2 linked regions of the Sediminicoccus sp. KRV36 genome follow. The main gene of each other region encodes a partner of the protein of the gene in region 2 in a complex. Links are inferred from orthologs where the notes say so. Each region holds a gene or a part of one and is shown on either strand. Other genes may lie near its edges.

The links.
Region 1: the proteins of xseB (region 2) and xseA are in contact, whole or in part, in a cryo-EM structure (PDB 8TXR), measured with the Escherichia coli proteins. The link is inferred for Sediminicoccus sp. KRV36 from one-to-one orthologs.

The regions. Positions count from the first base shown.
Region 1 is NZ_CP085081.1:2,741,159-2,747,301, forward strand. The notes cover bases 1,168-3,971. They hold xseA (exodeoxyribonuclease VII large subunit), read right to left. Parts: upstream 3,383-3,971; coding sequence 1,952-3,382; downstream 1,168-1,951. Other genes in these bases: LHU95_RS12845 (M23 family metallopeptidase), read right to left, coding at 1,173-1,955; purD (phosphoribosylamine--glycine ligase), read left to right, coding at 3,430-3,971. In the rest of the region: LHU95_RS12840 (efflux RND transporter periplasmic adaptor subunit), read right to left, coding at 1-1,028; more of purD, read left to right, coding at 3,972-4,713; LHU95_RS12860 (PLP-dependent transferase), read left to right, coding at 4,748-6,031; hemB (porphobilinogen synthase), read left to right, coding at 6,028-6,143. UniProt on the Escherichia coli protein: Bidirectionally degrades single-stranded DNA into large acid-insoluble oligonucleotides, which are then degraded further into small acid-soluble oligonucleotides.
Region 2 is NZ_CP085081.1:2,282,124-2,288,417, forward strand. What follows is about bases 3,323-6,277. They hold xseB (exodeoxyribonuclease VII small subunit), read right to left. Parts: upstream 4,937-6,277; coding sequence 4,709-4,936; downstream 3,323-4,708. Other genes in these bases: dxs (1-deoxy-D-xylulose-5-phosphate synthase), read right to left, coding at 3,323-3,773; LHU95_RS10565 (polyprenyl synthetase family protein), read right to left, coding at 3,774-4,694; LHU95_RS10575 (histone deacetylase family protein), read right to left, coding at 5,124-6,053; LHU95_RS10580 (sulfurtransferase TusA family protein), read right to left, coding at 6,050-6,277. Outside these bases: LHU95_RS10545 (hypothetical protein), read left to right, coding at 1-28; LHU95_RS10550 (isoaspartyl peptidase/L-asparaginase), read right to left, coding at 127-1,068; LHU95_RS10555 (TlyA family RNA methyltransferase), read right to left, coding at 1,106-1,840; more of dxs, read right to left, coding at 1,848-3,322; more of LHU95_RS10580, read right to left, coding at 6,278-6,286. UniProt on the Escherichia coli protein: Bidirectionally degrades single-stranded DNA into large acid-insoluble oligonucleotides, which are then degraded further into small acid-soluble oligonucleotides.

The sequences.
Region 1 (6,143 bases), 460 kb from region 2 along the record:
TCGGGGCGCAGCACGCCTTCGGGGTCCAGCACCTCGGCCATCACGGTCAGGCGGCGGGTGGCCGGGTCAAGGCCGGCCGCGGTGCGCACGATACGCGCGGGGAAGGCGCGGCCCGGCAAGGCGGCGACGGTCACCTCCACGGTCTGGCCCACCTGGATCAGCGGCACATCCAGCTCCCGCACGGCAGCGACGAGCCACATGGTCGAGAGATCGGCGATGGTGAAGACCGGATCGCCCTGCCCGGCCGAAACCCATTGGCCCGGCCCCACGCGGCGCTGGGTGATGGTGCCGGCCAGGGGCGCCGTCACGGTGATGATGCCGCTGACCTGGCGCGTGCGCTCGATCTCGGCGATCTGCTCGGCGGTGCGGCCCAGCACGCGCAACCGGTCGCGCTGCGCCTCGGCCTGGGCCACGGCGCTGCGGGCATCGGCATCGGCGGCATTGGCGGCGGCGCGCGCCTGCTCGACATCGCGCTGTGAGGCGGCGCGGGCGGAAAACAGCGATTGCTGGCGGGCCTCCTCGCGCCGCGCCTGCTCCAGCGCCACGCGGGTCTTCTGCACATTGTCCAGCGCGGCCAGGAGTTCATTGGCGGCGGTGGTGACGTCCGGCGTCTCCACCTCATAAAGCGGTGCGCCGGCCTCGACACGATCACCCACGCGGGCGAAGGCGCGGATCACGCGGCCCGTGAAGGGAGCGAGCATCGGCGTCGAGCGATCGTCATTATAGGCGATGCGCCCCTCGGCCAGGCGCTCGGGGCGGAATTCGCGCATCACCACGGGCTCGATCCGCAGGGCGCGCATTTCATTGTCATTCAGGCGGAATTCGCCGACCGGAAGGCGCTCAACAGTGGGCGGCGGCGGCGGCGTGGTATCGGCCCGATTGAGATAGACATAGCCCCCGGCCGCGACGGCCGCGGCCAGCCCCAACCAGAGCCAAGGTTTGCGCGCCGGCGGCTCCGTCACCTCGGCCGCGGCGGAGGTCCCGGCCGGCGAATCGGCCTTGGGGGCCTCGTGGTGAATCACGTTCATGAATGCCCTGAACTTTCCGACACGCTGAGGAAGAAGGAGAGCTGAAACACCACCCGCCGGAACCACCTGTTACTTCGCTAGATAAACCGAAGCTGAACGAGAAGGTAGCGCCCAGGGCTAAAAAATTGGTAATAAAATCGGATCTCAGGCCGCAAGAAGCGGCTGGGGGTCCAACCAAAGCCGGTACCAACCCAGGCTGAAATGCAGATGCGGGCCGGTCACGCGGCCCGTCGCACCCATGGCCCCCAGGCGGCCACCTTGGCGAACCTCATCACCTTCGCGCACATCCATGGCGGAAAGATGGGCATAGAGCGTGTTCACCCCATGGCCGTGATCCAGCACGATCAGCTTGCCGAAGAAGTGGAAATCGGCCGCCAGCGTGACCTTTCCGGCCGCCGCCGCCAGGATGGGCGTGCCCACCGGCCCCGCCACATCCAGGCCGAAATGCGGCTGGCGCGGTTGGCCGTTCAAGACGCGCTGGCTGCCGAATACCCCGCTGATGCGCCCGCGCGCCGGCCAGGCCAGGCCACCGGCGAAATCCACTCGAGACGAATCGACGCCGCGCACGGCATTCAGCCGCTCCCGCTCCAGCCTGATCCGCTCCAGTGCGGCGGCATCGGGCGTGACCTGGGCGGGCGGCAGGCCCGTGATGTGCTGCACATCCCATTCCCGGCGCGCGACGGCGATGCTGCGCGCCACCCCGTTCACGCTCAGCACCGCCTGCGGCCCGTGATCGCGGCCAAAGCCGAGCACGAAGAACCCCTCGGGCGAGACGCGTACGGGCTGGCCATCCAGCGTGATCCGCGCGCCCTGGGCGCCCTGGCCGATCAGCAGCGTCCCTTGCGCCGGCGTGCCGCGCCATTCCACCGCCGCCGCTGGCCGCGCCAGCAGCAGGGCCGGCAGGGCAAGGGCGGCGCGGCGCCTCAAAACAGGCTGCCTTGCCTGGGCTTGCCGCCGGCCGCCACCGCCTTCACGACGCCATCCTGGAAGGTCAGCGTCAGGCTGGCCCCCGCCGCGACCTGCGCGGCGGATGAGAAGGCCGTGCCATCCGTGCCCTGCACCAGCGCGAAACCCCGCGCCAGCACGGCATTGTAGCTGACAGCCTCCAGCCGGGCCGCGAGGCCCTCGACCCGCGCCGCCTGCTCACGGATCAGCGCCAGCACGGGGCCGGCGGAGAGCCGCGCCAGCGCCGGGGCCGCCAGGCGCCGCGCGGAGGCCCGCGCCCAGGCGGCCCGCAGCCGCTGATCCAGCGATTGCAGCGCGTGGGTGCCGGCGGCGATGGCCTCCCGCGGGTGGCGCAAGCCGGCGCCGAGCCGCGTCAATTCGGCCCGCTTGGCCACGACAAAGCCCGGCAGGGCCGCCCGCAGCCGCTCGGCGCGGTCATCCAGCCGTTGGCGGAGCAGGTTCACCAGGGCCGGCAGGTCGGGCAGGCCGGCCTCGGCGCGCGTCAGATGCAGCCGCGCCTCGCGCAGGCGGGCGGTGATGCGGTTGTCCATCCGCGCCGCGCGCTGCGCCAGATCAGCCGCCAGCTCCACCCGCGCGGGAACGGCCAGCTCGGCGGCGGCGGTGGGGGTGGGCGCGCGGCGGTCACTCGCGAAATCAATCAGCGTGGTGTCCGTCTCATGCCCCACGGCCGAGATCAGCGGAATGGTCGAGGCGGCGGCGGCACGGACCACCACCTCCTCGTTGAAGGCCATCAGATCCTCCAGCGAGCCACCGCCGCGCGCGACGATGATCACATCGGGGCGCGGAATCGCGCCGCCCGGCGGCAATTCGGAGAAACCGCGAATCGCAGCGGCGATTTTCTCCGCCGCCCCCTCCCCCTGCACCGGCACGGGCCAGAGGATCACATGGCGCGGAAAGCGCCGTGCCAGCGTGGTTCGGATATCCTGCAGCACCGCACCCTGCGGGCTGGTCACCACGCCGATGACGCGGGGCAGCAGCGGCAAGGCGCGCTTGCGCTCGGTATCGAACAGCCCCTCCTTGAGCAGGGCCGCCTTCAGCGCCTCGATCCGCGCCAGCATCGCACCAGCGCCCGCATATTCCAGCTTCTCGATCACCAGCTGGTATTTGGAGCGGTCGGCATAGGTGGAGAGGCGGCCCGTCGCCACCACTTCCATGCCGTTCTCGGGGCGCAGGCCGACGCGGGAGACGGTGCCCTTCCAGATCACCGCTTCGATCTTGGCATTCTCCTCCTTGAGCGAGAGGTAGATATGGCCGGAGGCGTAGGGTTTGACCTCGGTCAGCTCGCCGCGGACGCGCACGCGGGAAAAGGCGCCTTCCAGCGTGCGCTTGATGGCTCCCGCCAACTCGCCCACACCGTACTCCGGAACATTGGCACCGATCCCGTCCATGCATGACTTATAGGGGCGGATTTTGGCTTTGCGGAGGCAGTCATCGAATGAAGATTCTTGTTGTGGGCGGCGGCGGGCGCGAACACGCGCTGTGCTGGGCCATCGCGGCCTCGCCTTTGCTCACCCGCCTGTGGTGCGCGCCGGGTAATCCCGGCATCGCCGAAGTGGCGGAATGCGTGGCCATCGGGGCCGAGGATATCCCCGCACTGGTCGCCTTCGCCAAGGCCGAGGCGATGGATCTCGTGGTCGTCGGGCCGGAAGCGCCGCTGACGCTGGGGCTGGCCGATGCCTGCGCCGAAGCGGGGCTGCTGTGCTTCGGGCCCCGCGCGGCGGCGGCGCGACTCGAGGGCAGCAAGAGCTTCTTCAAGGACATTGCCAATGCCGCGGGGGCCCCCACCGCGGCGCATGGCCGCTTCACGGACCCGGATGCCGCCCGCGCCTATCTGCGCGAACAAGGCGCGCCCATCGTGGTGAAGGCCGACGGCCTGGCCGCCGGCAAGGGTGTGGTGGTGGCATTCAATTTGGCCGAGGCCGAGGAAGCCGTGGCCGAAATGATGGAAGCCGGCATCCATGGCGAGGCCGGCCGCATCCTGGTCATCGAGGAATGCCTGATCGGCGAAGAAATCAGCTTCTTCGCGCTGTGTGACGGCACGCATGCCATCCCGCTGGGTGCGGCGCAGGACCACAAGCGCGTGGGGGATGGCGATACCGGCCCGAATACCGGCGGCATGGGCGCCTATTCCCCGCCGCCCGCCTTCACGCCAGCCTTGCAGGCGCAGGTGATGGCCGAGTGCATCAACCCCGTGCTGGCCGAGTTGGCGCGGCGCGGGACGCCCTTCCAGGGCGTGCTCTTTGCCGGGCTGATGCTGACGGCCGAAGGCCCGAAGCTGCTGGAATTCAACGTCCGCTTCGGTGATCCGGAATGCCAGGCGCTGATGCTGCGCCTGCGCAGCGATCTGCTGCCCGCCCTGCTGGCCGCGGCCCAGGGCGGCTTGCGGGATTTCGAGCTGCGCTGGGAGAAGCTGGCCAGCCTGCTCGTCGTCATGGCGGCGCGGGGCTATCCCGGCACGCCGCTGCGGGGCACCGAAATCCGCGGGCTGGAAGCCGCGGCCCAGGTCCCGGGCGTGCAGATCTTCCACGCCGGCACGGCGCAGGATGAGGCCGGGCGGCTGGTGGCCCATGGAGGCCGGGTGCTGGGCATCGGCGCCACGGGCGCCACCCTCGCCGAGGCGCGGGCCGCCGCCTATGCCGCCGTGGCCCTGGTGGATTGGCCGGAGGGCTTCTGCCGGAGCGACATCGCCTGGCGCGCCCTTCCAACGCCGGGCGAGTGATGGCACGCTCCCTCGCAAAGCGAGGGAAGCCAGCATGACCTACACCAATCCAGAGACCATCGCCCTGCATGGCGGCAGCCATCGCGCGGACCCGAATACCGGCTCCGTCGCGGTGCCGATCCATCAGACCACCAGCTTCCAATTCCAGGATACCGGCCATGCCGCGCGGCTGTTCGGGCTGGCGGAGTTGGGCAACATCTACACCCGCATCATGAACCCGACCTGCGACGCGCTGGAGACGCGCATCGCGCAGCTGGAAGGCGGGGCCGCGGCACTCGCCGTGGGTTCGGGCCAGGCGGCGACCAGCTTCTGCGTGATGAACCTCTGCGAGGTGGGCGACAACATCGTCAGCAGCACCGACCTCTACGGCGGCACCTACAACCTGTTCGCGAACACGCTGAAGCAATTCGGCATCGAGGTCCGTTTCGTGGACCCGGCCGACCCCGAAGCCTTTGCCCGCGCCACCGATGCGCGCACCCGCTGCTACTATGCCGAGACGCTGCCCAACCCGAAGCTGCAGGTGTTTCCCATCGCCGAGGTCGCGGCCATCGGGCGCCGGCTCGGCGTGCCGCTCATCATGGACAACACCGCCGCCCCCATCCTGTGCCGCCCCTTCCAGCATGGCGCGGCCATCGTCATGCACTCCACCACCAAGTGGATCGGCGGGCATGGCACCTCCATCGGCGGCATCGTCGTGGATGGCGGCAATTTCGACTGGGAAGCGGGGGGTGATCGCTTCCCCACGCTCAACAAGCCGGACCCCAGCTATCACGGCGCCGTGTGGTCGCAGGCGGCCAAGCCGCTGGGGCCCATCGCCTATATCCTGCGGATGCGCACCTGCCTGCTGCGCGACATCGGCGCCCCCATGGCGCCCTTCAACGCCTTCATGTTCCTGCAAGGGCTGGAGACGCTGCCGCTGCGGATGGAGCGGCATTGCAGCAATGCGATCCGCGTCGCGGCCTATCTGGCCAGCCACCCCAAGGTCACGCGCGTCATTCACCCCTCACTGGCCGAGGGCGAGGCACGCCGCCGGGCGGAGGCGCATCTCAAGGGCGGCTATGGCAGCCTGATGGGCTTCGAACTGGCGGGCGGCAAGGAAGCCGGGCAGGCCTTCATCGAGAAGCTGAAGATGTTCTACCACGTCGCCAATATCGGCGATGCGCGCAGCCTCGCCATCCATCCGGCCACCACCACCCACAGCCAGTTGAACGAGGCCGAGCAGGCGGCGAGCGGGGTGACACCCGGCTATATCCGCCTCTCCATCGGCATCGAGCATATTGACGATATCCTGGCCGATCTGGAGCAGGCCCTGGCATGACCCATTTTGCCGGCGCCTTCCCCAGCACGCGCATGCGCCGCAACCGGCGCGATGCCTGGAACCGCGCGCTGGTTGCGGAAAACGCGCTGACGCCCAGTGATCTTATCTGGCC
Region 2 (6,294 bases):
GAGCATTCGCGTCGAGAACAACAGCTGACGCACAGAGCATGATCCGTGAAGGCGGCTTCGCCGAAGCGGTGAATCATTCTCCTCGCCGGGCATGATCCGCGCAGGCGGCTTCGCCGAAGCGGTGCGTCACTCGCGCGGCGAGTTCTGCTCCTGATGGATCGCGGTGTGTGGCGTGGCGCCCGCCCGCCACCACCCGCGATACATCCCCTCCGTGCCGAAGGGCAGCGCCACCTCGCCCTCGGCGTCCACGGCGATCAAGCCGCCGCGCCCGCCCGCTTCAGGCACGCGGATCAGCGCCACTTCGGCGGTAGCCTCGGCCAGGGATTTGCCGGCCAGGCGCATCAGTGCCGCGATTTCATGCGCGGCGGCGCAGCGCATGAAGGCCTCACCCGTCCCGGTGCAGGAAACGGCCACATGCGAATCGGCCCAGGTGCCGGCTCCCAGGATCGGCGTATCGCCCACGCGCCCGGCGCGCTTGTTGGTCATGCCGCCGGTCGAGGTCGCGGCGGCCAGCATGCCGTTGCGGTCGCGCGCGACGGCGCCGATCGTGCCCATCTTCGCGGGCAGGTCATGATCGAGTGAGACCGTCTGCGCCGCCTGCGCGGCCAGGAGTTGCTGGCGGCGATGCTCCGTCTCGAAATAGGCCGGTGCTTCGAGAGCAAGCCCCTGGCTTGCCGCGAAATCATCCGCCGCCTGGCCCGCCAGCAGCAGATGAGGTGTGGCGCGCATCACCGCCTGCGCGGCCAGGATGGGGTTGCGGATGCGCGTGGCGCCCGTCACGGCGCCGGCCCGGGCGGTGCTGGTCATCAGCGCCGCATCCATCTCGATGCTGCCCGCCGCCGTGAAGGTGCTGCCATGCCCGGCGTTGAAGAGGGGGCAATCCTCCAGGCTCATCGCGGCGGCGATTACGGCGGCCTCGGCGCTGCCGCCCGCATCGAGGATGGCGCCACCCGCCTGCAGGGCGGCGTGCAGAGCCGCGCGGAAGGCGGCCTCCTTGTCCGGGGTGAGTTCATCGCGCCGGATGGTGCCGGCGCCGCCATGGATGGCGATGGTCCAGGTGTCTCGCATGGGCGAAGGTTAGCGGGGTTTTGCGCGGTTGCGCAGATCAGTCCCGCACGGCGCCGATGAGGAATTCGCGATTGCCCTCGGGGCCCAGCAACGGGCTTGGCTCCACGCCCAGGACGCGCCAGTCGGGCAGGGCGGCCCACCATTCGGCCATCTCGGCGCAGACGCGTTCATGCACCGCCGCATCGCGCACCACGCCGCCCTTGGCGATGGCCGGGCCAACCTCGAATTGCGGCTTGATGAGCGCGATGGCCCAGGCGCCCGGCTTGCACAGCGCGAGGCAGGCGGGCAGCACGACGCGCAGGCCGATAAAGCTCGCGTCACAGACCAGCACATCGAGGGGAGGGACGTCGCCCGGCTTGATGTGGCGGGCATTCACGCGCTCCATCACCGTCACGCGCGGATCATGCCGCAGCTTCCAGGCGAGCTGCCCATGCCCCACATCCACGGCATGCACATGCGCGGCACCGTGATGCAGCAGCACATCCGTGAAGCCGCCCGTGGAAGCGCCGAGATCCAGGCATACCCGCCCCTCGGGCGAGAGGCCGAAATGCGCAATGCCATGCGCGAGCTTCACGCCCCCGCGCGAGACCCAGGGGTGATCCTGCCCGCGCAGTTCCAGCGCCCGGCCCTCGGCGATGATCTCGCCGGGCTTGTTGATCCGCGTTTCGCCCGAATAGACCAGGCCCGCCATGATGTAGGCCTGGGCGCGGGTGCGGGATTCCGCCAGCCCGCGCTCGACCAGTGCGAGGTCGGCGCGCAGCTTGCCGGTCATGGCCGGCTCAGGCGCGCGCCGGCTCCGCCAGCGCGTCCTTGCCCAGTGCCGCCAGCGCCATCGCGGTGATCTGCGGCGCGTTCAGCCCGGCCTGGTCGTATTGCTTCCTGGGATTTTCGTGATCGATCCAGATATCGGGCAGCGTCATCGGGCGGAATTTCAGCCCGTGATCCAGCAGGCCGCGCAGCGCCAGATGGTGCATCACCAGGCCGCCAAAGCCGTTCAGGCTGCCTTCCTCGATGGTGATCAGCACCTCATGGTGCCGTGCCAGCTGCTCGACCAGCGCGGTGTCCAGCGGCTTGGCGAAGCGCGCATCGGCCACGGTGGTGGAAAGGCCGAAACTGGCCAGCTCATCCGCCGCCTTCAGGCATTCCTGCAAGCGCGCGCCATAGCTGAGGATGGCGATCTTGCTGCCCTCACGCAGGATGCGTCCGCGGCCGATCGCCAGTGGCGTGCCGCGCGCGGGCAGGGGCTCGAGCGCGAAGCCCTCGCCGCGCGGATAGCGGACGCCCGAGGGGCCGTCCTCGATCTGCGCCATGGTGGCGATCATGTGGGCCAGCTCCACCTCGCAGCTGGCCGCCATCAGCGTGAAGCCGGGCAGGCAACCGAGATAGGCGATATCGAAGCTGCCCGCATGCGTGGCGCCATCGGCACCCACAAGGCCGGCGCGGTCCATGGCGAAGCGCACGGGCAGGCCCTGCAAGGCCACGTCATGCACCACCTGATCGTAGCCGCGCTGCAGGAAGGTTGAATAGATGGCGCAGAAGGGCTTCATCCCCTCGGTCGCCATGCCGGCGGCGAAGGTGACGGCGTGCTGCTCGGCGATGCCGACATCGAAGCAGCGATCCGGGAAGCGCTTGGCGAACATGTCGAGGCTGGTGCCGGAGGGCATGGCCGCATTCACGGCCACGATGCGCTCATCCACCTCGGCCTCGGCGATCAGGGCCTGGGCGAAGACCTTCTGATAGACGGGCGGGCCGGGCGGCGCCTTTTGCTGCTCGCCGGTGATGACGTTGAACTTCTGCACGCCGTGATACTTGTCGCCGCTGGTTTCGGCGGGGGCATAGCCCTTGCCCTTCTGCGTGACGGCATGGACTAGGAAGGGGCCCTTGTGCTCGGTGTCGCGCAGGTTGCGCAGCACGGGCAGCAGGTGGTCCATGTTGTGGCCGTCAATCGGGCCGACGTAGTAGAAGCCCATCTCCTCAAAGAGGGTGCCGCCGGTCAGCAGGCCGCGCGCATATTCATCGGCGCGCTTGGCCGCACGCTCGATCGGGCCCGGGAAATTCTTCGCGAGCTTGGCGACGAAATCTCGCACCGACAGGAAGGGCCGTGAGGAAATCGTGCGGCTGAGATAGGCGGACATCGCGCCCACGGGGGGTGCGATGGACATGTCATTGTCGTTCAGGATGACGATGAGGTTGGCCTTCTCGGCCCCCGCATTGTTCATCGCCTCATAGGCCATGCCGGCCGACATGGAGCCATCGCCGATCACCGCGATGACGTTGCGCGGCGTGCCCTGCAGCGCGCTCGCCACTGCCATGCCGAGGCCGGCCGAAATGCTGGTGCTGGAATGGGCGGCACCGAAGGGGTCGTATTCGCTCTCGCTGCGCTTGGTGAAGCCCGAAAGCCCGCCGCCCTGGCGCAGCGTGCGGATCCGGTCCCGCCGCGCGGTCAGGATCTTATGCGGATAGCACTGATGCCCCACATCCCAGATCAGCCGGTCATGCGGCGTGTCGAAGATGGCGTGAATCGCCACGGTGAGTTCAACCACGCCGAGCGAGGAGCCCAGATGCCCGCCGGTCACGGAGACGGCGCTGATGGTTTCGGCCCGCAATTCGTCGGCCAGCTGGCGCAGCTGGTCGGCGGAGAGATTGCGCATATCCGCGGGGACGCGCACCCGGTCCAGCAGCGGGGTTGCAGGGCGGTCTTGCATCTAGTTTCTCCGCTCAATCACGTAATCGGCCATGGCGCGCAACAAATCCGCGCGGTCGCCAAACATTTCCACATGGTCCCGCGCCTGCGCCACCAGGCGCTCGGCCTGCATGCGGGAACGCTCGATGCCGAGCAGCCCCACCAGCGTGGCCTTGCCCGCCTCGGCATCCTTGGCGGTCGCCTTGCCCATGGTCTCCGTGCTGGCGGTCGCGTCCAGCAGGTCATCGGCGATCTGGAAGGCGGCCCCCAGATCGCGCCCATAGGCCGCCAGCGCATGGCGCTGCGAGGATGCGGCCTTGCCCAGCACGGCACCCGCCTCGGCCGAGAATTCGATCAGCTTGCCGGTCTTGAGCAATTGCAGCCGGCCAATGGCGGGCTCTTCCAGGGGCGTCGTCGCCTGCTCGGCCATGATGTCCAGCATCTGGCCGCCGCACATGCCGCGCGGGCCGGCGGCGCGGGCCAGCATGCGCACCAGCTCGATCCGCACGGCGGGGTCCGGATGGGTCGCGTCATCGGCCAGCACGGTGAAGGCGTGGCATTGCAAGGCATCGCCGGCGAGGATGGCCGTCGCTTCGTCGAATTGCTTGTGGCTGGTGGGCTTGCCGCGCCGAAGGTCGTCATTGTCCATGGCCGGCAGATCGTCATGGATCAGGCTATAGGCGTGCATCATCTCGATCGCGCAGGCGACGCGAAGTGCCGCACTGCGCGAGACGCCGAACTGCCTCGCCCCTTCCAGCACCAGGAAGCCGCGCATGCGCTTGCCCCCGCCGATGGTCGAATAGCGCATGGCATCGAATAGCCGCGCCTCATCGCCCTCGACCATCGGGAGAAGCTGATCCAGCGCCGAATCAATATCCTGGGCGGCCTCGGTCAAGGCGGCCGCGAGTGAGGCGGCGGAAGCCCCGCCGGTGACCATATCCATTCGGCTCCGTAATCCTATTCCACATCCTTCAGGGTCAGGCCCAGCCCGCCTTCGACGACGGCCTGCACCTTTGCCTCGGCTTCCGCAAGCTTCGTCTCGCAATAGCGGCGCAGCGCGGTGCCTCGTTCATACTCCGAAATCGCCTGGGCCAATGTGCTGCGCCCACCTTCCAGCGACTTTACGATTCCCTCAAGCTGGCTCAGCGCCTCCTCGAAGGACAAATCCAGCACCTCGCCGCCCATGTGCTCCGCGGGCTTCGATGCATGGTGAACTGACATTGCTCGCTCCCTTAATGATGCCCGACCTTGGTAACCTGTGGCCCCTGTTTCCCAGGGCCCTCATTGTTGGGGACGCCGGTTTTGATCCGCCCGCCCCGACAGATGCGCAGCAAACCGAAGTTTTCGAGGTAACACAACCGTCGCATTCCGCTCAACTTCGCATTAGGGCGCGAACATGCGCGGCGGAGGAGCTTGCCAGCGCCTGCAAATCATAGCCCCCCTCCAGCAGACTGACCACCCGGCCCGCGCAAACGCGGTCGGCCAGGGCGCACAACTCCATGGAAAGCCAGCTGAAATCCGCCTCCGTCAGGCGCAGCTGGGCCAGCGGATCCCGTGCATGGGCGTCAAAACCGGCCGAGATGACGATGAGATCAGGGGCGAAGGCCTCGATCGCTGGAAGCAGGGCCTCTGCCCAGGCCGCGCGAAACTCCATGCCGGAGGCACCAGGCGGCAGGGGCGCATTGTGGATATTGCCGACCCCCGTCTCGGAAGCGGCACCCGTGCCGGGGTAAAGCGGCATCTGGTGGCTGGAGGCAAAGAGGATGGTGGGGTCCGCCTCGGTGCAGTCCTGGCTGCCATTGCCGTGATGCACGTCAAAATCGCAGATGGCCACGCGGGCCAGGCCATGGGCGGCCTGGGCGTGGCGGGCCGCGATCACGGCATTGGCGAAGAGGCAGAATCCCATCGGGCGGCGCCGCTCGGCGTGGTGGCCGGGCGGGCGGGTGGCGCAGAAGGCGCGGCGTACCTTGCCCTCGCAGACCTCATCCACCGCGCGCACCGCCGCCCCGGCCGCCAGCAGCGCGGCCCGGGCGCTGCCCGCGCACATGATGGTATCGGCATCCAGGGCCATGTATTCGCCCGGCGCCGGGCGCACGCCCAGGATGGCGGCCACATAATCGGCCGGATGGGCGCGCGTCAGCTGCTCCTCCGTGGCTTCTTCCGGCTGGTCGCGGATCAGCTCGGCGAATTCCTCGCTGTCCAGCGCCTGGAGCACGGCGCGCAGCCGGTCCGGGGATTCCGGATGGCCCTCACCCATCTCATGCGCCAGGCAATCGCGGTGGGTGAGCAGCAGCACGCTCATGCCTCGGCCCGCCGGCGCAGGATGAAGCGGAAGGCGTCATCTTCCTCGGCCCAGGCCAGGAGTTCATGGCCGGTTTCCTGCGCATAGGCATGGAAATCCTTCACGGCGGCGGGGTCGGTGGCCAGCACGGCGAGCGTGGCGCCGGGCGCCATGGCGCGCAGCGCCTTATTGGCCTTGAGCACAGGCAGCGGGCAGGTCATGCCGCGAACATCGAGTGTGGTGGTGTCTCCCATACCGCCAA